DNA from 4 places in the Streptomyces liliiviolaceus genome. Region 4 is predicted to be linked to each of the others. Evidence: riboswitches for the same ligand, from Rfam matches in the RefSeq annotation. Region 4 holds a riboswitch; each other region holds the start of a gene.

Region 1 (7,001 bases), 7.1 Mb from region 4:
CAGCGGCCCGCTCCTACCGGGACGCCATACGAGCAACAGAGTCCTGACAGTCCCTTTCCAACCCCCTCCAGGTCAGCGCCCCAAAGGGGCGCGGGGAACTGCGCGACCAGCCCCCACCGGACCCGCAGACAACACACCACCACCCCCAGCGGAGCGTCACCGCGGCTGGGGCCGCCGCAGCAGCCACGCTCCGGGCCCAAGGGCCCGACACCCGTCCGGGTCCCGTTCCGGCCCGGTGGTCGGGAGTTCGTCACAAAAGACCCGCCCCGGCTCCGCCCCGAGCCCGGGAAGCACGGAGGAGATCCCCGCGACAAGCCCCGGCGGCCCCGCCAGATACACATCGTGCCGCGCCCAGTTCGCCCGGTTCCCCAGCGCCGTCAGCAGCCGCTCCGTGGCCTGGGCCTTCGGCCGCCCCGGCGCGGGCGTGACCACGGTGACGTCCAGCCAGGGCAGCCGCGTACGCAGCCCGTCGAGCACGGCCCGGTCGTAGAGGTACGCGACATCGCGGGCGACGACGAAGAGCCGGGCCTCGTCGTACGCGCAGGGCGCCCGCCCCAGTTGCTCCAGCAGCGCCTTCACCGGCGCCCACCCGGTACCGGCCGCGATGAAGGTGAGGGGCCGCTCCACGGGTGTACGGAGGGTCAGCCGGCCACCCGGCGCGCCGAGTCGCAGGACGTCGCCCTCCCGGGTGCGGCGGACCAGTTCGGGCGACAGGGCGCCGCCCGGGACGAGGCTGACGTGCAGATCGAGCGTGCCGTCGCAGCGGGGCGCGTTGGCGACGGAGTACGGACGCCAGACGCCCGGGGCCCGCGGACTGCCGACGCTCACGTACTGGCCCGGCAGATGGGGCAGGGGCCGGTCCGGACGGAGCGTCAGCACGGCGAGATCGTCCCCGCCCCCGGTGCTCCCGGGCAGCCCGGTGCGGCCGACGACCTCGGCGTCCCACCAGGACGGCTGCCCCTGGCTCTCCGACTCGCCCGCGCCCTCCAGCATGGCCTCCGTGACCAGCGCGTACGCCTCGCCCCAGGCCTTCTCCACCTCCGCGTTCCACGCCGACCCGGACACGGCGGCGAACGCGGCGAGCAGGCTGTCTCCCACGGCCGTGTAGTGCTCGGGGCGCGCCAGGTACTTGCGGTGGTCGCGCCCCAGCTCCCGCAGGTAGTCGTGCAGTCCCGGCCCCTCCAGGCGGGCGACGACGAGCGCCAGGGCGGTGAACAGCCGGTCCCGCTGGCGTTCCTTGTCCTCGGGGGAGTCCAGCGGGAACAGGGCGCGGACATCGGGGTGGTGCCAGAAGAGATGCGAGTAGAAGTACCTGAGCGCGAACTCGGCCCGTCTTTCGACGACCGCGAAACTGGTCCGGAGTATCTCGGGGTCCACGCCCGCGAATGTAGATAGCCGGAGAGCCGGACAGTCAAGAGGGAGAACATTTCGGGACAGCCTGGCGTCAAAGGCGTAAGGCGGTCGCATTCGCGACCGGCGGGGGAGCGCGGGCGTGAGCCGTCAGGACGCCGGGCGGGCCCGGACCGCCCCTCCCGATACCGTCGAGGAGTGACCGAAACGCCTGCACAGCCGCCCGCGCCGACCACGGGGCAGCCCGTCCCCGAACTCTTCAGCTGGGAGTTCGCCACCGATCCCTACCCGGCGTACGCCTGGCTCCGTGAGCACGCTCCCGTGCATCGGACGAAGCTGCCCAGCGGGGTGGAGGCATGGCTCGTCACCCGTTACGCGGATGCCAAGCAGGCCCTCGCCGACTGCCGGCTGAGCAAGAACCCCGCCCATCACGACGAGCCCGCACACGCGAAGGGCAAGACCGGCATTCCGGGCGAGCGCAAGGCCGAGCTGATGACGCACCTGCTCAACATCGACCCGCCGGACCACACCCGGCTGCGGCGGCTCGTCAGCAAGGCGTTCACGCCCCGGCGGGTGGCCGAATTCGGCTCCCGGGTCCAGGAGCTGACGGACCGGCTGATCGACGGGTTCGCCGAGAAGGGGGAGGCGGACCTCATCCACGACTTCGCCTTCCCGCTCCCCATCTACGCCATCTGCGACCTCCTCGGCGTCCCGCGCGAGGACCAGGACGACTTCCGCGACTGGGCCGGGATGATGATCCGGCACGGCGGCGGCCCCAGGGGCGGTGTCGCCCGGTCGGTCAAGAAGATGCGCGGCTACCTCGCCGAGCTGATCCACCGCAAGCGCCAGGAACTCACCGACGTACCCGCCCCGGGCGAGGACCTGATCTCCGGCCTCATCCGGGCCTCCGACCACGGCGAGCACCTCAGCGAGAACGAGGCCGCGGCGATGGCCTTCATCCTCCTGTTCGCCGGTTTCGAGACAACCGTGAACCTCATCGGGAACGGCACCTACGCCCTGCTCACCCATCCCGGCCAACGGCGGCGGCTGCAGGACTCCCTAGCGGCCGGCCGCACGGATCTGCTCGCGACCGGCGTGGAGGAACTGCTCCGCTACGACGGGCCCGTGGAGCTGGCCACCTGGCGGTTCGCCACCGAACCGCTCAGCGTCGGCGGGCAGGACATCGCCGCCGGTGACCCCGTGCTCGTCGTGCTCGCGGCGGCCGACCGCGACCCCGACCGGTTCGAGAACCCGGACACGCTCGACCTCTCCCGCCGTGACAACCAACACCTCGGTTACGGCCACGGCATCCACTACTGCCTCGGCGCGCCCCTCGCCCGGCTGGAGGGCCAGACCGCGCTGGCCACGCTGCTGACCCGGCTGCCCGACCTGCAACTCGCGGGGGATTCAGCCGATTTGAGGTGGCGCGGCGGGCTCATCATGCGTGGATTGCGCACGCTTCCGGTGGAGTTCACCCCGGTCGCGAAGTCTTGACGGAAGTGCCGACGGCGGTAGCACCGAAGGCGACGGAAGGTGAGACTCCGTCAACTCTGTGATCTTCACGTTATCTACGCTGCACCGACTTGTGACAAGAGTTCGAGTGCCGCTACCTTCACCCATCAATGCGGCAGGTCCGCCCGTCGCAGCAGTCACGAGCACGGCTTTCCGCTGTGTCCGTGCGTATTCCTTGCTGTCACGCGAAAGGCAATCGCATGCTCTCCGGGAACGGCCGTCATCGGCGCCCCCGTCAGGCTCCGGCGCTCCTCGTCGCCGCCGGCGTGGCCGGATCGGCCATCGCGATCCCCCTGCTCGGTGCGAGCGGCGCGAGTGCCGCCAGCGGTACGACCTGGGACGCGGTCGCCGAGTGCGAGAGCGGTGGCTCCTGGAGCGCCGACACGGGCAACGGGCTCTACGGCGGACTCCAGATGAGCCAGGAGACCTGGGAGCAGAACGGTGGCCTCGACTACGCCCCGAGCGCCGACCAGGCCAGCCGTTCGCAGCAGATAGCCGTCGCCGAGAAGATCCTCGCGGACCAGGGGACGGGCGCCTGGGTGACCTGCGGTCTCGTCGCCGGTCTGACGCAGGACTCCGACTCCGCCGGCGTCGACACGGGCCTCGCCGAGGACTCCGCGACCCCGTCGGCCGACGCGGACGCGACGAAGGAGAGCGACAGCGCGAAGTCCGACTCGTCCACGGACAGCGGCTCGAAGTCCGACGACTCCGCCTCGGAGTCACAGAGAACGGACAGCTCGTCCGCGGACACCAAGGCGAAGGGTGACGACTCGGACAAGTCGTCCCAGAACGACGACGCTTCGGCCGACGCGGCCGCGGACAGCTCCGGCCGTCACCGGGGCGGCAGCGCCGAAGAGGTCGACATGGCCCCCCGCGCGGACGACTACGCCGGCCGGCACGCCTCGCGCAGCGACAGCACCTCGCGCGTCCTCGCCGACGAGGGCTCGTACGCGGTCCGTTCCGGGGACAGTCTCTCCAGCATCGCCGACTCCCTTGGCATCGACGGCGGGTGGAGCGAGCTCTATGCCGCGAACAAGGACAGCATCGGCTCCGACCCGGACTTCATCATCCCCGGTCAGCGCCTCGCGGTCGACGGCTGACCGGCACCGAGCAAGTAGTGATCAAGGCGCCGAATCGGGCGAAAAGCAGCGGTAGTTCGCGTTGAATGTCCGATTTGGCGAATTGAGACATGGATCTCAACACCCCTGATCGTCTTTGAATTTCGGCGCGGCCCGTGTTTACGGTCGTGACCGCTCGCCATTGGTGAGCCCCGACGGTCGCACGCCGAATCCTGCCAACGGCCGTACGGGAACAGTCGTCGCGTAAAGCGCCGTAGGCAGGAGCGGGGGACCCAGGTAAGTGCCGGACCCGGTCGTCATGGCCGGGCACGGCTTGGGGTTAAGCCGCGTGACAGCAGTGTCGCGCGGCCGGGCAACTCACTCGGCCCGAACCCGACAGCTCACCTCGCAGGCGTCGGTGAGGGGATCACTTCATGCTGCTTTCGAGCAAGGGCAAGCACCGTCGCCCGTCCAAGGCCACCCGCATCGCCACGCTGGCCGGTGTCACCACCGCCGCCGTCGCCGTCCCGCTGATGGGCGCCACGGGAGCCTCCGCCGCCACCGCGTCCGAGTGGGACGCCGTCGCCCAGTGTGAGTCCGGCGGCAACTGGTCGATCAACACCGGCAACGGCTACTACGGCGGCCTGCAGTTCTCGTCCTCCACCTGGGCCGCGTACGGCGGCAGCTCGTACGCCTCCACCGCCGACCAGGCGTCCAAGTCCCAGCAGATAGCCGTCGCCGAGAAGGTGCTCGCGAGCCAGGGCAAGGGTGCCTGGCCGAGCTGCGGCGTGGGCCTGTCCGGCGCCTCGACCGGTGGCTCCACCGCCCCGTCGGGCTCCGGCGACTCCAGCGGCTCCAACCAGAGCACCACGCAGCCGCAGCAGAACTCGCAGTCCTCCGAGGAGCGCGCCTCGCGTTCGCAGGAGCGTCCCGCGACGAAGAAGACCGTCGAGACCCCGACCGGCAAGAAGGTCAAGAAGGGCGACGGCGAGTACAAGGTCGTCAAGGGCGACACCCTCAGCGAGATCGCCGACAAGAAGAACGTCAAGGGCGGCTGGGCGAAGCTGTACAAGCTCAACGACGACATCGTCGACGACGCCGACTTCATCTTCCCGGGTCAGCAGCTGCACCTCAGCTGACGGCGGCCGCACCACGGCCGGCCCGCCGCCGGCGCTCGCGTCCCCACGTGGGCGGTTGTGGACATCACCTCCGGTCGAGGCACTGGCCGCTCGGCCTCGACCGGACGTCCGGTCCACATCCGAATCGCGACTGAACCACAGCGCCCTCACATCCGTGTCCTTCATAGTGGAGGTCTCGTGAGGGTCACCCCCGTCCCCCACGGGCTCCCCGCTCCGGTGCGTGTTCCCCCGTACGCACCGGGGCGGGGCTTTTTTGTGCCCGATCTTTTCGTCCGTGTCTTTGTTCCGTTCGGAAACAATTTCCTCTCGGTTCTGTCCAGGGGGCGGTCGAGGGCTGGCCGATCCCCGGCAGCCGGTTAGGCTCATCCCGCGGGGCCACCAGGCCTGCGCGCAACCGGGCCTCCGGCCCGGCACAGCTTGTGTCACATCCCAGAAGGAGATGCTCGTGCCGTCCATCGACGTCGTCGTAGCCCGGGAAATCCTGGACTCCCGAGGCAACCCCACGGTCGAGGTCGAGGTCGGCCTCGACGACGGCAGCACGGGTCGTGCCGCCGTTCCGTCCGGCGCCTCCACCGGTGCCTTCGAAGCAGTCGAGCTCCGTGACGGAGACCCCAACCGCTACCTCGGCAAGGGTGTCGAGAAGGCCGTCCTCGCCGTCATCGAGCAGATCGGTCCGGAGCTCGTCGGCTACGACGCCACCGAGCAGCGCCTCATCGACCAGGCGATGATCGACCTGGACGCCACCGACAACAAGGGCTCGCTCGGCGCCAACGCCATCCTCGGCGTCTCCCTCGCCGTCGCGCACGCCGCCTCCGAGGCCAGCGACCTGCCGCTCTTCCGCTACCTCGGCGGACCGAACGCGCACCTGCTGCCCGTCCCGATGATGAACATCCTGAACGGCGGGTCGCACGCCGACTCGAACGTCGACATCCAGGAGTTCATGATCGCCCCGATCGGCGCGGAGTCCTTCTCCGAGGCCGTGCGCTGGGGCGCCGAGGTCTACCACACCCTCAAGAAGGTCCTGAAGAGCCGCGGCCTGTCCACCGGCCTCGGCGACGAGGGCGGCTTCGCCCCGAACCTCGGCTCCAACCGCGAGGCACTCGACCTCATCGTCGAGGCCATCAAGGAAGCCGGCTACACCCCCGGCGAGCAGGTCGCCCTCGCGCTCGACGTCGCCGCGTCCGAGTTCTACAAGGACGGCAAGTACGAGTTCGAGGGCAAGTCCCGCTCGGCCGCCGAGATGACCGAGTACTACGAGGAGCTCGTCTCCGCGTACCCGCTGGTCTCCATCGAGGACCCGCTGTACGAGGACGACTGGGCCGGCTGGAACGTCATCACCGAGAAGCTGGGCTCCAAGGTCCAGATCGTCGGCGACGACCTCTTCGTCACCAACCCCGAGCGCCTCGCCCGCGGCATCGAGGAGGGCTCCGCCAACGCCCTGCTGGTCAAGGTCAACCAGATCGGTTCGCTGACCGAGACCCTCGACGCCGTCGAGATGGCCCAGCGCAACGGCTTCAAGTGCATGATGTCCCACCGCTCCGGCGAGACCGAGGACGTCACCATCGCCGACCTCGCCGTCGCGGTGAACTGCGGCCAGATCAAGACCGGCGCCCCGGCCCGCTCGGACCGCGTCGCCAAGTACAACCAGCTGCTGCGCATCGAGGAGATCCTCGACGACGCCGCGGTGTACGCGGGCCGCTCGGCCTTCCCCCGCTTCAAGGGCTGAACGCCCTCGTAGGCAGCGTCGTACGTACGTCCCCGTACCCGGTCCCGTACCGTGTGCGGGGACGTACGTACGTATCGGGGAGGCGGGACAGATGGCTGTGAAGGACCGTGACCGGTTCTCCACCGCGACCAGGCTGCGGGCGCTCGGTGAGCAGACCGCCGCCCGTGTCTACCGCTCCCAGACCAAACGCCAGGCGCGCCGCTCCCGGCTGACCGG
Region 2 (7,001 bases), 6.5 Mb from region 4:
CCCGCAACCGGCTGCGGCTGATCGAGACCCGGCCCGTGGGAGACGTGGTGCTCATGCGGTACGTGCCCACCGCGCCCGGCACCGGACCCGTACCCTCCGCCGCCGACCACCGGTGGCTGGCGCTCGCCTGCGAACTGGCCGCCGAGTGCCCGCCCTCGCGGACCGCCTTCAGCGTCGGCGCGGTCGTCGTCGCGGCCGACGGTACGGAGCTGGCCCGCGGGTACTCCCGCGAGTCCGACCCCCTCGCGCACGCCGAGGAGGCCGCGCTCGCCAAGATCGAGCCGGGCGACCCCCGCCTCCCTGCCGCCACGGTCTACAGCAGCCTGGAGCCCTGCGCCCGCCGGGCCTCGCGGCCCGCGCCCTGCGCCCGGCTGATCCTCGACGCGGGGGTGCGCCGGGTGGTCACCGCGTGGCGCGAGCCCGACACCTTCGTGGCCGCCGCCGACGGGAACGGCCTGCTCGCGGCCGAGGGCGCCGACGTCGTCGTACTCCCGGAGCACGAGAGCGCGGCCAAGGCGCCCAACCGCCACCTGAACTGAGACCGACATCTAACGGTGTGCTTCGCGTCCCGCGCATGGCGTACACTGGTTTCAACGACGCGGGGTGGAGCAGCTCGGTAGCTCGCTGGGCTCATAACCCAGAGGTCGCAGGTTCAAATCCTGTCCCCGCTACTGAAGGCCTGAGGCCGGAATCCAATGGATTCCGGCCTCAGGTGTTTTACCTTCCCCTGTGCCGTCCCCGCGCCCGCGCTCACTCGCCCGGTCCCCGTCCGCTCGCCCCGTCCCGCCGGTCCCTGAACCCTGGACGGAGCGAGGTGGTCGAGGGCAGGAGACACGTGATCGGGCGTCGAGCGGTCGAGCAGCGGTCGCCGGGCTCCGCCGGGCCTCAGCCGGACAGGCGTACCGGCCTGTATCCCCGTACCCGCGCGGTCGTCCGCGTGCTGCCGGCGCTGCTGATCGTCGCGGGCGTCTTCTACGACGTCCTCACCCCGCAGTACTTCACCGCCGCGCCCTTCCTCTCGGCCGCATCGCTCGTCGCCGCGCCCCTGCTGTCGCTCGGCGCCACCGTGTGGACGGGCGTCGCGGGGACGGCGGCCATGATCCTGGTGACCGTGCGGTTCGCCGTCGACGCCAGCGGGATCACCGAGATCGCCACCGTGGCGACGGTCGCCTGCCTCGCCGTCGTCATCAACCGGCTCGTGAGCCTCGGCAACGCCCGCCTCGCCTCCGCCCACGAGATCGCCGAGGCCGCCCAGCGGGCCGTCCTGCCCGAACCCGCCGCGCGCACCGGCGGCCTCGACCTCGCGGTCCGGTACGTGGCCGCGCAGACCGACGCGCTCATCGGCGGCGACCTCTACGCCGTGCAGGACACCCCGCACGGCGTACGGCTCGTCGTGGGCGATGTCAGGGGGAAGGGCATGGGCGCGGTCGCCGCCGTGGCCGTCGTCATCGGGGCCTTCCGGGAGGCCGCCGAACAGGAGAGCACCCTGGAGGCCGTCGCCCAGCGGCTGGAGCGGTCGCTGATGCGCGAAGGGGTGCGGCGCGACAGCGTCGAGGTCTTCGAGGGCTTCATCACCGCCGTGCTCGCCGAGATCCCGCACGGCGCCCAGCGCGTACGGCTCGTCAACCGCGGCCATCCCGGACCGCTCCTGCTGCGCGGCGACGGGACCGTACGCACGCTCGCCGCTGCGGAACCCGCGCTGCCGCTCGGAATGGGCGACCTGGGCGCCTGGCCCGACCGCGTGCAGGAGGAGGAGTTCCCGGGCGGGGCCATGCTGCTCTTCCACACGGACGGGCTGTCCGAGGCCCGGGACGGGCGGGGCGTGTTCTTCGACCCGGCGGCTCGGCTGTCCGGGCGCCGGTTCGCCGGCCCCGACGCCCTGCTCGGCGAACTGGTGGACGACGTGGTCCGGTACACCGGGGGCGGCGGTACGGACGACATGGCGCTGCTCGCCGTCCGGCGGCCGTGAGGGCACCGGGACGTCTTCCCGGCCCTCGCCGCACCTATATCACCTGCAGTAGTCGAACGACGCCCCTGCGCATAACAACTGACACACCGTCAACAAAAACGGTACCTGTGAATGACGATCAACTCGCCCGATTTACCCCGCTCGCAGCGTTTAAGTCCAGGCCAGCAGCCGTAACGATCATCAGGAACAGCTTGGAATCCGGTGCCTGAGTCTATTAACGTTCGATAACGCAGCGCGGTGTCCCAGCCGTCACAAGAGACGGCTCCGTGCGCACGCGCCGAATCCCGCAAGGGAACCGGGGAACCACCTACATGGGGTGAATCGCGTGTCTTTCGTGGTGGTGAACACCGCGGTTGACGCGCGTAGGAGACCTTCCTGCTCCGAACCCGTCAGCTAACCCGGTAGGCGAGAAGGAAGGAAAGGAGCGCGCCCACGTGGCGTTCAACAGGCCTGCCCCCACACCCTCGTTCATGCCTGACGAGGTGACGGGAGAGACCTCGGGCGAGAAGAAGCCCGACACCTTCGCCTTCGGCGCCCGTACGGCGGACGAGCCCTGGGAGCCCTGGAATCCCAGCGCTGAGACCGTCGTTCCGGTTCGCGGCAAGCACCGCGTCGCCAAGCAGCGTGGCGGGGGACTCGCCCGCAGCTCCACCGTTCTGGGCGTCGGTGTCATAGCCGCCGTCGGCGCGGGCGGCATGGCCTCCGCGCAGACCGGCAAGCCGCCGGTGTCGATCTCGATCCCCGACCTGCCGAACGTCGGCTCGCTGATCTCCGACGACGAGGCCCCCGAGGGTTCCAGCACGGCGCTCACCGCCGCCGGCCTCACCGAGGCCGACGCCGAGGAGGGCAACGCCGACGCCGGCGAGGCCCTGCGCTCGCGCATCATGCTCCAGGCCGAACTCCAGCAGGACCAGGTCGACCGCGACGCCCAGGCGGCCGCCGAGGCCGCCGCCGCGAAGAAGGCCGCCGCGCTCGCGGCCAAGGAGCAGGACGCGGCGAAGGCCAAGGCCGCCGCCGCGAAGGCGAAGAAGGAGGAGGAGGCCAAGGCGAAGGCCGAGGCCGCGCGCCTCGCCGAGCTGGCCAAGCAGTTCACACTGCCCACCTCCTCGTACACGATCACCTCCACCTTCGGGCAGTCCGGCTCGCTGTGGTCCTCCGGTCAGCACACGGGTCTAGACTTCGCCGCTCCCACGGGTACCCCGATCAAGGCCATTCACAGCGGCACGATCACCGAGGCGGGCTGGAGCGGCTCGTACGGCTACCGCACGGTCCTCACGCTCGACGACGGTACGGAGCTCTGGTACGCCCACCAGTCGTCGATCGGCGTCAGTGTCGGGCAGAAGGTCAGCACGGGCGAGGTCATCGGGCGCGTGGGTGCCACCGGAAACGTCACCGGGGCGCACCTCCACCTGGAGGTCCACACGGCCGGCGGCACCGGGATCGACCCGATGGCCTGGCTGCGCGGCAACGGCCTCAACCCGTAAGCGGGCCGGTCCCCGCGTAAGCAGGTCCCCGCGGCGTCGTGAGGTTGTGGCGTCGTGAGGTTGTGGCGTCGTGAGGTTGTGTCGCGAGGTATGGAATACGGCCGTCCGGTCCGGCCGTTGGTTTTGGCATGACTTCTCTTCGCAGGCTGGGTTCGTCCGACCTTGAGGTGTTTCCGCTCGCCCTGGGCGGCAACGTCTTCGGCTGGACCGCCGACCGCGCCGACTCCTTCGCCGTGCTCGACGCGTACACGGCCGCCGGCGGGAACTTCGTGGACACCGCCGACGCGTACTCGGCCTGGGCGCCGGGCAACGGGGGCGGTGTGTCCGAGACCGTCATCGGCGAGTGGCTGACCGCGCGCGGCAACCGCGCCGACGTCCTCATCGCCACGAAGGTCGGCGCGCATCCCTCGTACAAGGGCCTGTCCCCGGCGAACGTGAAGGCCGCGGCCGAGGAGTCGCTGCGCCGGCTGCAGACGGACCACATCGACCTCTACTACACCCACTACGACGACCCCTCCGTGCCCGTCGAGGAGATCCTCGGCGCCCTGGACGAGCTCGTACGCTCCGGCAAGGTGCGGGCGATCGCCGCGTCCAACATCTCTCCCGAGCGGCTCCAGGAGTCCCTGGACGCCTCCGACCGCGAGGGGCTCGTGCGGTACGTGGCGCTGCAGGCCCAGTACAGCCTGGTGTCGCGCGACACGTACGAGGGGCCGCTGCAGGACGTCGCCTCGCGGGGCGGACTGGCCGCCGTCCCCTACTACGGGCTCGCCTCGGGCTTCCTCACCGGCAAGTACCGGGCGGGCGCGGAGGTCGACAGCCCGCGGGCCGGTGCGGCGGGCAAGCATCTGGCGTCGGAGCGGGGGCAGCGGGTGCTCACCGCGCTCGACGAGGTCGCCCAGGAGCGCGGCGCCGAACTCGCCACCGTGGCCCTCGCCTGGCTGGCCTCCCGCCCCACGGTCGCCGTCCCCCTGGCCAGCGCCCGCACCCCGTCGCAACTCCCGGCCCTGCTGTCGGTGGCGGACCTCACGCTCACGGACACGGACCTCACGAAGCTGACCCGCGCGTCCGAGTGAGGCGTGGGTCGCGTCGCGGAGGCAGGGGGCGAGGCTTGTGCTTTGAGGAGCGAGGCTTGTGCTTTGAGGGGCGCGGGGAACTGCGCGCCCAGCCACGGACGTCCCGCACTGGGCATTCGGCCTCAAGCACTGCGGCGCTACTCCCTAGGGGCGCGGGGAACTGCGCGACGAGCCCCGGACGTCCCGCACTGGGCATTCGAGGCCAAGCACCGCGGCGCTGCCCCCAAGGGGCGCGGGGAACTGCGCAACCAGGCAAGCAGGCGGTCAGTACCGGTAAGGGTTGTACGCGGGGTAAGACGGCGGATGCCCATACCCCGGCACAGCCCAAGGCACAGGCCCCGGCGCAGTCGCCCGCGCCGCATACGCCAGCGCCGGCCGAGCCGGCTCCCGCCGAGCCCACAGCTCGTGCAGCAACTCCCGCTCCCGCACGGCGAAGTCCGCCCCCGCCCGGCCACGGCGCCCCCGGTGGCGGAGGAACGCCAGCGAGGTGGCGTACGCCTCGTACTCCGCCACCGCCCGCCCCGCGTCCCGCCCGCCATGATGCGTCGCGTACTCCCGCGCCAGCCGCCGCGCCTTCATCGAGCCGAGGACGAACGGCTCGGGCGCGGCCAGCCACCCCGCCACGGCGTACGAGGGCAGCTCCGTGCGGACCGTGCCCAGTTCGCGCTGGCGCGTCCAGACGGCCAGCCATGTGAGCAGCCCGAAGGACGGGACCATGAACGCCGCGTACACCGCGAAGAAGCCGTACTCCCCGAACGCCGACGAGCCGTTCCACATCGCGTGCATGCCCATCGCGAGCAGCAGCCCGGTGAGGGGCAGGACGACGCGGCGCACCTGGTGGCGGTCCGCCGAGAGCGCCGCGATGCCGAAGCCGATGCCCGTCAGCACGGTGAACAGCGGATGCGCGAAGGGCGACATGATCACGCGTACGAAGAAGGTCGCGGCGGTGACGGAGAAGATGCCCGTGTCGCCGGTGAGCCGGTCCGTTCCGAAGGCCGTGCCCAGATAGAGGATGTTCTCGGTGAACGCGAAGCCGGTCGCCGTGACGCCCGCTATCACCACGCCGTCGACTATCCCGGTGAAGTCCCGTCTGCGGAACAGGAAGACGAGCAGGACGGCCGCCGCCTTCGCCGACTCCTCGACGATCGGCGCTATCACCGTCGCGCCGAGGGTGTCCGCGTGGGACGGGTCCGCCGTGGTCGTCGCTATCCACTGCGTGGCGAAACTGTTCGCGACGATGGCTATCAGCGCGGCCGCGCAGGCCCCCCACGCGAAGGAGAAGAGCAGGTTTCTCCAGGGCCCCGGATCGACCCGGTCCAGCCAGCGGAACGCGGCGACGAGCAGCGGCACGGGGAAGATGGCGAGGCCGAGGCCCACCAGGAAGCCCTCCGTGCCGGTCTGTTTGCGGACGAGGGCCAGGATGACCAGGCCCGACAGGGCGAGCAGGGTGGTCAGCGCGGCGTAGCGCACCCACTTGCGCTGCCACCAGTGTGCGTGCCGACGGGCGCCTCCGGCGGGGAGGCCGGGGGGTGTCGGGGGTGGGGGGCTGGTGGCCATGACAAAAACCCTAACGAGGGAGGGGCTCGGCCCGCGAGAGCGCCCCGTCCCGGGGTGGGGGAGCTGCTTCAGGCGCCCTTGCTGTGCGTACCGCTGTCCGTGCTGTCGTTGCTGTCCGTGTCATGCGGTACGCGGCGGAACAGGAGATCGTTCACCACGTGGCCCTTGTCCAGGCCCTGGGCCTCGAAACGGGTCAGCGGGCGGAAGTCGGGACGCGGCGCGTAACCGTCGTCGGGGCGGGTGTTCTCGAAGTCCGGGTGCGCGGAGAGAACGTCCAGCATGACCTCGGCGTACGGCTCCCAGTCCGTCGCGCAGTGCAGCAGCGCGCCGGGGCGCAGCCGGGACGCGGCGAGTGTGAGGAACTCCGGCTGGATCAGGCGCCGCTTGTGGTGGCGCTTCTTGGGCCAGGGGTCCGGGAAGTAGACGCGCAGGCCGGCGAGGGAGTCCGGGGTCAGCATCTCGCGGAGCAGGATGATCGCGTCGCCGTTGGCCACGCGGATGTTGGACAGGCCGGCCCGGTCCGCGAGGTTCAGCAGGTTGCCCTGGCCGGGGGTGTGGACGTCCACGGCGAGGATGCCGGTGTCCGGGGCCGCGGCGGCCATGCGGGCGGTCGCCTCGCCCATGCCGAAGCCGATCTCCAGGACGACGGGGAGGTCGGCCGCGAAGAGTTCGGCGAGGTCGAGGGTGCACTTCCCGTCGATGTCCAGGCCCCACTTGGGCCAGAGCCGCTCAAGCGCGTCCGCCTGGCCCTGGGTGACGCGGCTGCGGCGGGGCTGGAAGCTGCGGATCCGTCGCTCGAAGTGCGAGCCTGCCGGGTCGGGCTGGGGGCCGTCGGGGAAGCGGGGTTCGTTTCTGGGGCGGGGGGTTCTGGATGAGTCAGACACAGTGGGTCGATTTTACGGGTCGGGTGCCGGTCCG
Region 3 (7,001 bases), 5.6 Mb from region 4:
CACGGTCTTCAACTTCATCCTCTTCCAGGCGTACTCGACGATGATCCTGCTGGCCGCCTCGAACGCCGAGACGACGATCCTCGGCTTCGACTTCCCCGCCGGCTGGTACGCGTCCGCCCTGGGCGCCTTCGAGGTCGCGCTGGCCCCCGTGGTGGCCGCGCTCTGGGTGCGGATGGGGCACCGCCAGCCGCACGCCTCCAACAAGATCGCGTTCGGCGTGGTGCTGGGAGGACTGTCGTTCCTGCTGATGGCGCTGCCGACCTCCGGCCACGACGGCGACGACTACCTGATGTCCGTCTGGTGGATCGTCGGCTCGTACTTCCTGCTGGGGCTCGGCGACATCCTCCTGGAGACCTCCGGCATGTCGGCCACCACGAAACTCGCCCCGAAGGCCTTCGCCAGCCAGACCATGTCCCTCTGGTTCCTCTCGCTGGCCCTCGCCAACGGCATCCAGGCCCAGACCGTGAAGCTCTACGACGACGTCTCCAAGCCCGCGTACTTCGGTGTCAACGGCGCGATCGCCGTGGCCGCCGGTCTGCTCGTGATCGCCGCGGCGCCCTGGCTGCGCCGCACGATGCACCCCGTCCACTGAGGTGACACCCATGCGCATCCGTACGTCCTTCCCCTGCGAGACGTTTCACGAGGACATCCGCGTTCCCCTCGCGGACGGAACCAAGCTCTACGCGCGCGTGTGGCGTCCCGTCACCGAAGAACCCGTACCGGCACTGCTCGAATACCTCCCCTACCGGCTGACCGACTGGACCGCCCCGCGCGACTGGCAGCGCCACCCCTGGTACGCGGGCCACGGCTACGCCTCCGTGCGCGTGGACGTCCGCGGGCACGGCAACTCCGAGGGCCTGCCGGGCGACGAGTACTCCGCGACGGAACTGGCCGACGGGGTCGAGGTCGTCGAGTGGCTCGCCGCCCGGCCCTGGTGCTCCGGCAAGGTCGGTATGTTCGGCATCTCCTGGGGCGGCTTCAACTCCCTCCAGATCGCGGCCCTCGCACCCGAACCGCTCAAGGCCGTCGTCACGGTCTGCTCGTCGGACGACCGCTACGACAACGACGTGCACTACATGGGTGGTTCCGTACTCGCCGTCGACATGCACGCGTGGGCGGCGACCATGCTCGCGTTCGTGGCGCGCCCGCCCGATCCCGCATACGTGGGCGGGTCCTGGCGCGATCTGTGGGTGCAACGACTGGAGTCCGTCGATCCGTTCCTGCACACCTGGCTCGCCCACCAGACGAGGGACGAGCAGTGGCGCCGCGGCAGCGTCTGCGAGGACTACTCGGCCATCCGGGCGGCCGTGCTCGCGGTCGGCGGCTGGCACGACCCGTACCGGGACACCGTGCTGCGCCTCGTGGAACACCTCCCGCCGGACCGCGTACGCGGCCTGATCGGGCCCTGGTCGCACCAGTACCCCGACCGGGGGCTGCCGCCGGGCCCCGCCATCGGCTTCCTCCAGGAGACGCTGCGCTGGTGGGACCACTGGCTGAAGGACACCGGGACCGGGACCGGCACCGAGACCGACACCGGCTCCGACAGCGACAGCGACAGCGGCTCCGGCTCCGGCTCCGGCTCCGGCTCCGGCTCCGGCTCCGGCTCCAGGGTGATGTCCGAGCCGCTCCTCCGCTCGTACGTCAGCGACTCGCACCCTCCCGCGACGGTGTACCCGGTACTGCCCGGCCGCTGGGTCGGCGATCCCGCCTGGCCCTCCCCCCTGGTCGCCCACGTCCCGTACGCGCTCCAGGGCGCCCCCGTGGTGGTGCGCTCCCCCCAGCACACCGGGCTGGACGCCGGCCGCTTCTTCCCCTTCGGCAACGACGCGGACCTGCCGCCGGACCAGCGGGAGGAGGACGCGCGGTCGGTGTGCTTCGAGTTCGAGGTCCCGGAGGAGATCTGGGTACTGGGCCGCCCGCGCGTGCGCCTGAGGCTCACCTCGCCGGTGAAACGTGGACATGTAGTGGCCCGTCTGTGCGACGTGGCACCCGACGGCTCCTCGACCCTGGTCACCCGAGGAGTCCTGAACCTGACAGCCCGTCACGGCCGTGACCAGGTGGTCCCCTGGGAACCGGACTCTACGGAGGATGTGCTCTTCGAACTGAACGGCATCGGCCACGCCTTCCCGCCGGGCCATCGCATCCGGCTCGCCGTCTCCTCCGCGTACTGGCCATGGATCTGGCCCCAGCCTGGCTCGGAGGCGGGCTTCACCCTCACCCCGTCGGGCAGCGTGCTGGAACTCCCGCTCCGCGCCCAGGAGTCGGACCCCGCCATCGTCTTCGAGGAACCGGAGCAGTCGGCTCCGCTGGGCGTGAACTTCCCCGCCACACTGGACGAGCCGCGCCCCGAACGCCTCGTGGTCCGCGATGTCGCCAAGGGTGAATGGCGCCTGGAAGTGGATCCGCGGTACGGCGGCACCCGTGTCTATCCGGACGGTCTCGAATTCACCGAGGACGCGCTGGAGACATACACGATCAATGAGGCGGACCCGTTGTCCGCGCACACCAGGTCCGACTGGTCCGTCCGGCTGCACCGGCCGGAAATGCCGTGGGACGCGAGCGTCGAGACACACTCCGAAATCACCTGCGACGAGACGGACTTCATCACCTCGAACGAAGTGATCTGCAAGGACGGCGACGAAGTGGTGTTCCACCGCACCTGGGAGAAACGGATTCCGCGTACGGCGGGTTGAGCCGGGCCGAGTTCGCCGAGTTCGCCTGCCCCTGGAACCGCCCACGGCGACCGGCATCCCGCCCGCATTCGGCGTCGACAGAATATTGCGTATCACCTTTTTTATGGACATTGGCCGCCCGCGCCAGTGAATTGAGTCACGCCCGCGCGAAGTGATCGTTTTTCCGGTCCCGCCGATTTCCCTTTGCGGAAAGCAAGTTGAACTTCGCCTTCCGCTTTGATCAAGAGATATTCGCCCGACATGGCAGTTCAAAGCCGTCGCTGCGCGAATTCGGGGCTTGTTCACGGCATGTGCTCTCGCATACGTTCACGTCACTCCGGACGGATCGCCTAATCCTGCCGCCGCCCGGAAATCCCAGTCATCCATTCACTCGCGTACGGCAGGAGCGGGGGACCCAGGTAAGCCGCCGGACCGGAAATCGGAACGGCTAGGGGTCAAGTCGCGCACACCACGCGGCCGGGCATCTCCAGTCCGAACCCGACAGCTCACCTCGCAGGCGCCGGAGAGGACATTCGCCATGCCCGCACGAGGCAAGCACCGCCGCCCCAGAAACAGCACCCTCACCCGTGGCATCGTCGCCGCCGGGACGGGCGGAGCCGCGCTCGCGCTCCCCCTCGTGGGGGCCACCGGCGCCCAGGCCGCCACCCCGAACGCGGTCCCGCAGGTCTCGCTGGTCACCTACAAGGTGGTCGAGGGCGACACCCTGTCCAAGATCGCCAAGGCGCACACCACGGGCGACTGGAAGAAGCTGTACAAGGCCAACCGCGCGGTCATCGGCGACGACCCGTCGACCATTCGGCCGGGCCTGAAGCTGACCGTGGGCACGAAGAACGGCGGGACCTCGGCGAAGACCGCCACGGCGTCCAAGGCCTCCACGGCGTCCGCCGTCACCCCTGCCTCGGCGAAGACCTACACGGACGACCTCGACGGCTGGATCAGGGAGTCGCTGGACGTCATGGCCCAGCAGGGCATCCCGGGCACCTACGACGGCATCCACCGCAACATCATCCGCGAGTCGTCGGGCAACCCGCAGGCCATGAACAACTGGGACTCCAACGCGGTCGCCGGTACGCCGTCGAAGGGGCTCCTGCAGGTCATCGACCCGACCTTCTCGGCGTACCACGTGACCGGTACGTCGCTGGACCCCTTCGACCCGGTCGCCAACATCACGGCGGCGTGCAACTACGCCGCCGCGCGCTACGGCTCGATCGACAACGTCTTCGGCGCCTACTGACCGACGCCCGAGCGGGCCCCCGGACCGGCCTGCCGGCCGACCCGGGGGCCCGTCCGGTCGGTGCGGTCGGTGCGGTCGGTGCGGTCGGTGCGGTCGGTGCGGTCGGTGGAGAACATGCGCTCCAGGACCACCGCGATGCCGTCGTCCTCGTTCGAGAGGGTGATCTCGTCGGCGACGGACTTGAGTTCGGGATGCGCGTTGGCCATGGCGACCCCGCGCGCCGCCCAGTCGAACATCGGGATGTCGTTCGGCATGTCCCCGAAGGCGATGGTCTGCGCCGACGTCAGGCCCAGCCGGCCGGCGGCGAGGGCGAGGCCCGTGGCCTTCGTGATGCCGCATGGCTGGAGTTCGACGGTACCGGGCCCGGACATCGTCACGGTGGCGAGGGAACCGACCGCTCCACGGGCGGCGGACGCCAACTCGTCGTCGGAGAGCAGGGGATGCCGCAGCAGCACCTTACTGATGGGCCGGGTCCAGAGGTCGTCGCGCCGCGGCACCCGTACCGCCGGCAGCGTCGGGTGGGGCATCTCGTAACCCGGCTCGATGAGCGTGAGTCCGTCGACGCCGTCCTGGTCGACGGCCGCGTACACCTCACCGACCTCCGCCTCGATCTTGCCGAGAGCCACCTCGGCCAGCTCACGTTCCAGTGTGACGGACCACACCATGCGGTCCGCGCCGGCGTCGTACAACTGCGCGCCCTGTCCGCACACCGCGAGCCCCTGGCTGCCGAGTTCGTCCAGCAGTGGCCGTACGCGCGGAGCGGGGCGCCCCGTCACGACGAGGTGCCGGGCGCCTGCCCCGACCGCCATCGCCAGCGCCGCGCGCGACCGGTCCGAGAGGGTGTCGTCGCCGCGCAGCAGCGTCCCGTCCAGGTCAGTGGCGATGAGTGAATATGCAATCGGTGGGGCCATGATCAGAGAATACGGATCGAATCCCCCAGCGACTCGACGGGAACCGGACGTCGTCCGGCACCTCGACCGCCCCACACGTCGTCGCGGGCCTCAGCAGACCCCTGGAGTTCAGGTCGATCCCATGACATATCGGCCACTGTGCCGACCCGATTCACGCCCCTTTCCCGACCGCCCGCGTGCGCCCGCGCGCTCCCACCGCGTGCGTTCGCGCCCCTGGTTCAGCGGTGCCGTGCCGCCAGATGCCGGACCAGCCGCGGCGAGGCGAACTCCGTCCCGCACACGAACCGCATCACCGGCCCGTACGAGGCCGCGGCCGGCAGTCCGGTGAAGTACAGACCGGGCACGGAGGAGCTGAATCCGGCGCCCAGCCTCGGTGTTCCGCGGCTGACGGCCAGCCGGGTCCGCAGCTCATGGCCGAGGAAGTCCATCGCGGCGAGGTCGACGCGGTAGCCGGTGGCGGCGACGATGTGGTCCGCGGACAGTTCCTCGACGCGGCCGCCGAGGGTCCGGACGGTGAGGGCGGGCCGCCCGGCCGTCTCCCCGGAGGCGCGCAGGATCCGCGCCACCTCGTTCACCCGCACTTTTCCCTCGAACCGGTCGCGCAGCCACCAGGCGCCGAGGGGGCCGAGGACGCTGCGGACCAGGAAGTGCCGGATTCCCGGCGGCAGATGACGGTACGGGTGCGGGTAGTAGGTGAGGGCCCACAAGGACCAGGCCCGGCCGAAGGGTGACTCGGGGCGCAGCAACGGCTGCTGCCACGGGGGCGCGCCGAAGTCGACAGACCCCTTTCCGCGCGCCACCACGCGCACCTGTGCGCCCGCCTCGGCGGCGAGCGCCGCCGTCTCCAGGGCGGACTGGCCCGCGCCGACGACGATCAGTTCCCTGCCGGAGAACCGGGACAGGTCGTGCAGTTGCGAGCTGTGCGAGACGGGGCCGGTGGGCGTCGGCCCGTCGGGCGCGGCCCCGGCCAGTTCGCGGGGCAGATGCGCGAGGCCGGACAGACCGGTCGCCACGACGACCGCCCGCGCGGTGAACACCTCCCCCGAGTCCAGCTTGAGTTCGAAGCCCCGCAGGTCGGAGCGGCGGTCGACCGAGACGACGCGCACCCGTTCCAGTTCCGGCACGAGCCGCTGCCGGAACCACTCCCCGTACGCGACGAACGTCTCGACCGGGATGATGTCCTCGTCCGTGACCAGGCGGGGAACGCCCGCCGCGTCGCAGTAGTCGACGAGGTCGTGCCCCGGCTGCGGGGCGTCGATGTTCGAGGCGGCCGGCGTCGATTTGAGGAGCATCCCCTGGGGCATGTTCGCCCGCCAGCTCACCATGGGTTCACCGAACACCCGTACCGGAATGCCGCGCGCCCTCAGATGCGCGGCGGTGGACAGGCCGAAAGGCCCGGCACCGATCACTGCCACCGGCTCCATCACGAAGTCCCCTCCCCAGAACGCCACTTCGTCATTGCTCGATCACCCCGCACCCGCCCTCCCACGGCTGCGGGCCCCCTTCTCCTCTGCTCCGCCGGCCCGTCGTGGTCCGGCCGCGGTCCGGCTGCGGTCCGGCCGTGGTCATCGGTGGCCGGATGCCACCCGGGCTCCGCGGCGGCCGTCCCTCCACAGCTGGTACAGATGCTTCGCGCCGGGCCGTACGAAGCGCGCGAGCATCGTGAAGAACGGCCGCAGGTCGTCCGCCGCCAGCCACGCCAGCTCCGTACCGCTCGGGCGGTCGGGAGCGTGCGGGGTCGTATAGCCGCTGCGGCGGTACGCGAGCAGGGCCGGCAGGTCGATGTTCTCCACGATGTAGCGCCGGCCGGCGAGCTGTTCCCCCTCCGGAACGGCCCGTCCGGTCAGATCCAGATGCATGGCGCGGATGACGTCGATCCCCGACTCGTTCTCGAAGAGCCGGAACTGGGCGCCCATCCGCGGATTGAAGTCGAGCAGTTTGTACCGGCCGTCGCGGCGGTCGAAGCGCAGATCGAGGTCGACGACGCCGCTGAAGCCGATCTGTTTGATGAACCGCGCCGCCAGGTCCGCCAGTTCGGGGTTGTCGACGACGTACGCGTTCGCCGTCATGCCCGCGTGCGGGGGCCAGGAGCGGACCTTGACGCCGGTGAACATCGCGAGCGGCGCCGAGTCCGCGTCGAAGTAGGCGTGCACGATCCAGTCC
Region 4 (7,001 bases):
GGCCGACCGCATGGGCTCGCTGCTCGCGGCCCTCGACGAGGAGTCGATGGAAAACCAGCGGGACGTCGTCAAGAACGAGCGCCGCCAGCGCTACGACAACGTCCCCTACGGCACCGCCTTCGAGAAGCTGACCGCCCTCGCGTACCCGGAGGGCCACCCCTACCACCACACCCCGATCGGGTCGATGGCCGACCTGGACGCGGCCACCCTTGAGGACGCGCGCGCGTTCTTCCGCACCTACTACGCGCCCAACAACGCCGTGCTGTCGATCGTCGGGGACATCGACCCGGAGCAGACGCTCGCCTGGGTCGAGAAGTACTTCGGTTCCATCGCCGGGCACGACGGCAAGCCCGCCCCGCGCGACGGCTCGCTCCCGGAGACCATGGGCGGGCAGCTGCGCGAGGTCGTCGAGGAGGAGGTCCCGGCGCGTGCGCTGATGGCCGCCTACCGGCTCCCGGAGGACGGCACGCGCGCGTCGGACGCCGCCGACCTCGCCCTCACCGTGCTCGGCGGCGGCGAGTCGTCCCGGCTCTACAACCGGCTCGTACGCCGTGACCGCACCGCCGTCGCGGCCGGGTTCGGTCTGCTGCGCCTCGCCGGAGCGCCCTCCCTGGGGTGGCTCGACGTGAAGACCTCCGGCGACGTCGAGGTCCCGGTCATCGAGACCGCCGTCGACGAGGAGCTCGCCCGGTTCGCCGAGGAGGGCCCCACCGCCGAGGAGATGGAGCGCGCCCAGGCCCAGTTGGAGCGCGAGTGGCTGGACCGTCTCGGCACGGTCGCGGGCCGCGCCGACGAACTGTGCCGGTACGCGGTCCTGTTCGGCGACCCCCAGCTCGCCCTGACCGCCGTGCAGCGCGTTCTCGACATCACCGCGGAGGAGGTCCAGGAGGTCGCCAAGGCCCGCCTGCGCCCCGACAACCGCGCGGTGCTGGTCTACGAGCCGGTCGCCCCCGAGGAGACCGACGCGGCCGACGAGACCGACGCAGCGGACCACACCGACGAGGAGGCGGCCAAGTGACCGAGCTCGCCACGATGGAGTTCCACCCGCAGCCCCAGGCCGGCGAGGCCAGGCCCTGGGCCTTCCCGGCGCCCGAGCGCGGCACCCTCGGCAACGGCCTGACGCTGTTGCGCTGCCACCGCCCCGGCCAGCAGGTCGTCGCCGTGGAGGTCCTCCTGGACGCCCCGCTGGAGGCCGAGCCCAAGGGCCTCGACGGCATCGCCACGATCATGGCGCGGGCCTTCTCGGAGGGCACCGACAAGCACTCCGCCGAGGAGTTCGCCGCCGAGCTGGAGCGCTGCGGCGCCACGCTCGACGCCCACGCCGACCACCCCGGCGTACGGCTCAGCCTCGAAGTCCCCGTCTCCCGGTTGCCCAAGGCGCTCGGCCTGCTCGCCGACGCCCTCAGGGCACCCGCGTTCGAGGACGGCGAGATCGAGCGGCTGGTGCGCAACCGGCTCGACGAGATCCCGCACGAGACCGCCAACCCGGCCCGGCGGGCCGCCAAGGAGCTGTCCCGGCAGCTCTTCCCGGCGGACTCCCGGATGTCGCGTCCGCGCCAGGGCACCGAGGAGACGGTCACCGCGATCGACTCGGCGGCCGTGCGCGCCTTCTACGAGAAGCACGTACGCCCCGCCACGGCCACCGCGGTCGTCGTCGGCGACCTCACGGACGTCGACCTCGACGCGCTGCTCGGGGACACGCTCGGCGCCTGGACCGGCTCGCAGGCCCAGGCACGTCCCGTGCCCTCGGTGACCGCCGACGACACCGGCCGCGTGATCATCGTCGACCGGCCCGGAGCCGTCCAGACGCAGCTGCTCATCGGCCGCGTCGGCGCGGACCGGCACGACCGCGTCTGGCCCGCCCAGGTGCTCGGCACGTACTGCCTCGGTGGCACCCTCACCTCCCGCCTGGACCGCGTCCTGCGGGAGGAGAAGGGATACACCTACGGTGTGCGGGCGTTCGGCCAGGTGCTGCGCTCCGCTCCGGACGGGACGGGCATCTCGATGCTCGCCATCAGCGGCTCCGTGGACACCCCGAACACCGGTCCGGCGCTCGACGACCTGTGGAAGGTGCTGCGCACCCTCGCCGCCGAGGGCCTGACGGACGCCGAGCGTGATGTCGCCGTGCAGAACCTGGTGGGCGTGGCGCCCCTGAAGTACGAGACCGCGGGAGCCGTCGCGGGCACGCTCGCCGACCAGGTCGAGCAGCACCTGCCGGACGACTTCCAGGCGACGCTGTACAAGCAGCTCGCCGCGACCGGCACCGTGGAGGCCACCGCGGCCGCCGTGAACGCGTTCCCGGTGGACCGTCTGGTGACCGTCCTCGTCGGTGACGCCGCGCAGATCGAGGAGCCCGTCAGGGCCCTCGGCATCGGCGAAGTCAGCGTCGTGACGGCCGAGTAGGGATCTGTGGCCGGGTCGGTCCTGTGCTCGCGCAGGACCTGTCACGGCCGGGGCCCGGGTGACCGGACGAGTCACCCGGGCCCTTTTCTGTCCTTCTCCGCCCATGGTTTGTCCGTATTGCAGGGAAGTTGCCTGTCTGCCCTGTGGCATGCGCTACAAAAATGGTGATCCGTTTGTCCTTTGAAAGAGGCGCCGCTTAGCGTCGGTCCGGCTGTTCGTCAGGCACTGCGCCGCGTCCGCGGCACCGGACAGTCATCGCCGAGTCCCCGCATGGCGCGAGCCAGGGGAGCCGGGGACCCAGGTCCCTGGGGTGAATCGGACGCCCTTCCCGAAGGGGGTCCGTAGGAGACCTTCCTGCTCCGAACCCGTCAGCTAACCCGGTAGGCGAGAAGGAAGGAAAGGACCAGCCACTTCATGGCGTTCACCCGCGCCACGGGGAAGCACCGTCTTCCCAGCCGCATGACGCGCACCACCCGCAGGACCGTCGGCGTCGCCGCTCTGGCCACCACCGGTGTCGTGGGCACGCTGGCCGCCCCGGCGTTCGCCGCCGAGAGCGAGGTCGAGCAGACGGGCCCCCTGAAGGCCGTCACCATGGGCGACTCGGTCGCCCACGAGATCGACGCGCAGGCCGTCGCCCAGCGCCAGGCCGCCGAGCAGGCCGCCGCCCGCGAGAAGGCCGAGGCCGCCGCGAAGAAGCGCGCGGAGGAGGCCAGGGAGAAGGCCGAGAAGGAGCGCGAGGCCAAGGCCCGTGCGGCCCGCGAGGCCGAGCGCAAGCGCCTCAACGCCTACACCGCGCCGATCACCGGCTCGTACGTCTCCACGTCGTACCAGGCCGGTGGCGGTATCTGGTCCTCCGGCAGCCACACCGGCATCGACTTCCACGCCGCCAGCGGCACCGCCGTGCACGCGGTGGGCTCCGGCACAGTCGTGGAGGCCGGCTGGGGCGGCTCGTACGGCAACCAGATCGTCATCAAGATGGTTGACGGCACGTACACCCAGTACGGGCACCTCTCGTCCATCGGTGTCTCGGTGGGCCAGACGGTCACTCCGGGGCAGCAGATAGCCCTCTCCGGGGCGACCGGCAACGTCACGGGGGCGCACCTGCACTTCGAGGCACGGACGACCGCCGAGTACGGATCCGACATGGACCCGATCGCGTACCTCCGCGGGCACGGCGTGAACGTCTGACCGCACGGGCGCTTCGCACCGCACCCAAACCGCACCCGCACCGCACCTCCGTCGCAGGCCCCGGCTCACCGAGCCGGGGCCCGCGCGCGTTCGGACGGCTTCCGGTCACTTTCGTACCGGACGACTGCCTGTTCAGAAGCCCGGTGTGTCCAAAAAATATCCATGGATTCCCGGCTGCCTTCGGAATTTCCCGTTCTCTGCAATAGAGTCACCGAACAAGCGTCAATCGACCGCGTTTCGCGGGGATTAAGGCGGAGGTCCGGTCATGCGTATTCCCGCGCGCTCGGTATGCACGGCGATCCGGGACGACATCGTCGCGGGTGTCTACGAGCGCGGCAGCCGGCTCACCGAAGAACTGCTCGCGCGCCGCTACGGCGTCTCGCGGGTCCCCGTGCGCGAGGCGCTGCGCACCCTGGAGGCGGAGGGCTTCGTGGTCACCCGTCGGCACGCGGGCGCGTGCGTCGCGGAACCCACCGAGCAGGAGGCCGCCGACCTCCTGGAGATGCGCATGCTGCTGGAGCCGCTGGGCGCCGCCCGTGCCGCCCAACGGCGCACCGAGGCCCATCTCAAGGTGCTGCGCGGCCTGGTCAGGCTCGGCCAGGAGCGGGCCAGACGGGGCAGCAGCGAGGATCTGCGCTCGCTCGGGGGCTGGTTCCACGAGACGCTCGCGCAGTCCTCGGGCAGCCCGGCGCTGACCTCGACGCTCGGCCAGCTGCGGCACAAGATCGCCTGGATGTACTCGGTCGAGGCGCCCGCGAACCCCGCCGAGTCCTGGACCGAGCACGGGGCCATCGTGGACGCCGTGGCCCGCGGTGACAGCGACCGGGCCAGGGCGATCACGGCGCTGCACACGGAGCGGGCGATGTCCGCGCACCGGCTGCGTTTTCCGGGTGGGGACCGCGCCGAGCGTGTGAGGACTTCGCAACATCCCGTAAACACAGCGGGCCTGCGTCATTAACAGAAGCACCGTATACAAAGAGAGATATTCGGCAGGGCCCTATTTCCGGTGCCCTTTTCTTCCGCGTGCCCGCAATTGTGGAGCACGCCATTTCCGTGTGCGCGGAAGCGTGCGGAGGCGGGCGGAAATCGATACGCCACGCGCAGGAAAAGAACGGCCCCCGGTTCCGTACGCTCCCGTACGCGCGAACGGCGGAGCCGCGCCGCCCGGGGTGTGGGTGACGCGGCTCCGCCGTACGGGATCCGAGGGGACCGGTGGGGTCCGCCGGAATCCGGGAGGCCCGAGGAGGCCCGAGGAGGCCCGAGGGGACCTGAGGGTCAGACCGTCTCGGGGAGCTCGTCGAGACCCTCGGCGACCAGCTTCGCGAGGCGGTCGAGCGCGACGTCCGCGCCCTCGGCGTCGGAGGCCAGGACGATCTCCTCGCCGCCCTGGGCGCCCAGGCCGAGGACCGCGAGCATGGACGCGGCGTTGACGGGGTTGCCGTCGGCCTTGGCGATCGTCACGGGGACGCCGGTGGCCGTGGCCGCCCGGACGAAGATGGAGGCGGGACGGGCGTGCAGGCCCTCGGCCCAGCCGACGTTGACGCGGCGCTCAGCCATGTGATGCTGCCCTTCAGGTGTCAAGGTTGTCTAGACCAGTGTTCCATACGGTGAACGGTGGGGCGTGCCCTGTGCGGGTGCGGGTGCTGGCCCGGCCGGCCCAGGCCTTCAAAGCTGCCCCGGGTCCCAAGACTGCCCCGGGCGCCCGCCGGGCGCGAACCCGCCGTTGTCGGACCCGAGTCGTACTCTGGGCCCCATGCAGACCCCGACGGACCGGCACGAGTACCCCGCTCACTGGGAGGCCGACGTCGTGCTGCGCGACGGCGGTACCGCGCGCATCCGGCCCATCGCGGCCGACGACGCCGACCGCCTCGTCAGCTTCTACGAGCAGGTGTCCGCCGAGTCGAAGTACTACCGCTTCTTCGCGCCGTACCCGCGTCTGTCCGCCAAGGACGTCCACCGCTTCACCCACCACGACTTCGTGGACCGGGTGGGACTCGCGGCGACCGTCGGCGGCGAATTCATCGCCACCGTACGGTACGACCGCATCGCCGCGGATGGCCGGCCCGCCTCCGCCCCCGCGGACGAGGCGGAGGTCGCCTTCCTCGTCCAGGATGCCCACCAGGGCCGCGGCGTGGCCTCCGCCCTGCTCGAACATGTCGCGGCCGTCGCCCGTGAGCGCGGCATCCGCCGCTTCGCCGCCGAGGTGCTGCCCGCCAACACCAAGATGATCAAGGTCTTCACGGACGCCGGGTACCAGCAGAAGCGCAGCTTCGAGGACGGCGTCGTACGCCTGGAGTTCGACCTGGAGCCCACCGACCGTTCGCTCGCCGTGCAGCGCGCGCGGGAGCAGCGCGCGGAGGCGCGTTCCGTGGCCCGGCTCCTGGCGCCCGGTTCGGTCGCGGTCGTCGGAGCGGGCCGCACACCCGGGGGAGTGGGCCGCAGCATCCTGGACAACCTGCGCGACGCGGGCTTCACCGGGCGGCTGTACGCGGTGAACGGCGCACTTCAGGAGAAGGAGCTGGCCGGGGTCCCGGCCCACCGCTCCGTGCGCGACATCGGCGAGCCCGTCGACCTCGCGGTGATCGCCGTCCCGGCCGAGCGGGTCCCCGAAGCGGTCGCGGAGTGCGGCGAGCACGGGGTGCAGGGACTCGTCGTGGTCTCCGCGGGGTACGCCGAGAGCGGCCCCGAGGGCAGGGAGCGCCAGCGCGAGCTCGTACGGCAGGCGCGTACGTACGGAATGCGGCTGATCGGGCCGAACGCATTCGGAGTCATCAACACCTCTCCTCGGACCCGGCTCAACGCCTCGCTCGCCCCGGAGATGCCGCGCACCGGGCGCATCGGCCTGTTCGCCCAGTCCGGGGCCATCGGGATCGCGCTGCTGTCCCGGCTGCACCGGCGCGGCGGCGGGGTCACCGGGGTGACGGGCGTGTCGACCTTCGTCTCCTCCGGCAACCGCGCGGACGTGTCGGGCAACGACGTCCTCCAGTACTGGTACGACGACCCGGACACCGACGTCGCGCTCATGTACCTCGAATCGATCGGCAACCCGCGGAAGTTCACCCGCCTCGCCCGGCGCACGGCCGCGGCCAAGCCGCTGGTCGTCGTCCAGGGCGCGCGGCACGGCGGAGCCGCGCCCCAGGGACACGCGGTACGGGCCACCCGGCTGCCGCACGCCACGGTGTCCGCCCTGCTGCGGCAGGCCGGGGTCATCCGGGTGGACACGATCACCGAGCTGGTCGACGCCGGGCTGCTGCTGGCGCGCCAGCCCCTGCCCGCGGGCCCGAGGGTGGCGATCCTCGGGAACTCCGAATCGCTCGGGCTGCTGACGTACGACGCGTGTCTCGCCCAGGGACTCCGGCCGCTGCCGCCCCGCGACCTGACGACGGGCGCCTCCGCCGAGGACTTCCGCG

What was found. A riboswitch is a leader RNA that binds a small molecule or an ion and turns the genes downstream of it on or off. The one in region 4 is predicted to bind cyclic di-AMP.
Region 1: another riboswitch for cyclic di-AMP. It lies ahead of J8N05_RS02430 (LysM peptidoglycan-binding domain-containing protein); the one in region 4 lies ahead of J8N05_RS32760 (M23 family metallopeptidase).
Region 2: another riboswitch for cyclic di-AMP. It lies ahead of J8N05_RS05085 (M23 family metallopeptidase); the one in region 4 lies ahead of J8N05_RS32760 (M23 family metallopeptidase).
Region 3: another riboswitch for cyclic di-AMP. It lies ahead of J8N05_RS09425 (transglycosylase SLT domain-containing protein); the one in region 4 lies ahead of J8N05_RS32760 (M23 family metallopeptidase).

Annotation. Positions count from the first base shown of each region.
Region 1 is NZ_JAGPYQ010000001.1:563,598-570,598, reverse strand. It holds gene J8N05_RS02450 (nucleoside triphosphate pyrophosphohydrolase) at 1-47, shown strand, start outside; gene J8N05_RS02445 (globin domain-containing protein) at 157-1,377, opposite strand; gene J8N05_RS02440 (cytochrome P450 family protein) at 1,549-2,844, shown strand; gene J8N05_RS02435 (LysM peptidoglycan-binding domain-containing protein) at 3,063-3,962, shown strand; cyclic di-AMP (ydaO/yuaA leader) riboswitch at 4,181-4,350, shown strand; gene J8N05_RS02430 (LysM peptidoglycan-binding domain-containing protein) at 4,355-5,059, shown strand; gene eno (phosphopyruvate hydratase) at 5,499-6,785, shown strand; gene J8N05_RS02420 (FtsB family cell division protein) at 6,877-7,001, shown strand, end outside.
Region 2 is NZ_JAGPYQ010000001.1:1,169,292-1,176,292, reverse strand. It holds gene J8N05_RS05100 (dihydrofolate reductase family protein) at 1-539, shown strand, start outside; tRNA gene J8N05_RS05095 (tRNA-Met) at 598-671, shown strand; gene J8N05_RS05090 (PP2C family protein-serine/threonine phosphatase) at 836-1,969, shown strand; cyclic di-AMP (ydaO/yuaA leader) riboswitch at 2,235-2,392, shown strand; gene J8N05_RS05085 (M23 family metallopeptidase) at 2,404-3,453, shown strand; gene J8N05_RS05080 (aldo/keto reductase) at 3,582-4,526, shown strand; gene J8N05_RS05075 (PrsW family intramembrane metalloprotease) at 4,791-6,083, opposite strand; gene trmB (tRNA (guanosine(46)-N7)-methyltransferase TrmB) at 6,152-6,967, opposite strand.
Region 3 is NZ_JAGPYQ010000001.1:2,134,212-2,141,212, reverse strand. It holds gene J8N05_RS09435 (peptide MFS transporter) at 1-592, shown strand, start outside; gene J8N05_RS09430 (CocE/NonD family hydrolase) at 603-2,693, shown strand; cyclic di-AMP (ydaO/yuaA leader) riboswitch at 3,055-3,207, shown strand; gene J8N05_RS09425 (transglycosylase SLT domain-containing protein) at 3,211-3,927, shown strand; gene J8N05_RS09420 (HAD family hydrolase) at 3,921-4,838, opposite strand; gene J8N05_RS09415 (FAD-dependent oxidoreductase) at 5,057-6,265, opposite strand; gene J8N05_RS09410 (carboxylate--amine ligase) at 6,404-7,001, opposite strand, start outside.
Region 4 is NZ_JAGPYQ010000001.1:7,704,138-7,711,138, reverse strand. It holds gene J8N05_RS32770 (M16 family metallopeptidase) at 1-1,018, shown strand, start outside; gene J8N05_RS32765 (M16 family metallopeptidase) at 1,015-2,403, shown strand; cyclic di-AMP (ydaO/yuaA leader) riboswitch at 2,650-2,804, shown strand; gene J8N05_RS32760 (M23 family metallopeptidase) at 2,818-3,591, shown strand; gene J8N05_RS32755 (GntR family transcriptional regulator) at 3,857-4,549, shown strand; gene J8N05_RS32750 (HPr family phosphocarrier protein) at 4,867-5,148, opposite strand; gene J8N05_RS32745 (bifunctional acetate--CoA ligase family protein/GNAT family N-acetyltransferase) at 5,345-7,001, shown strand, end outside.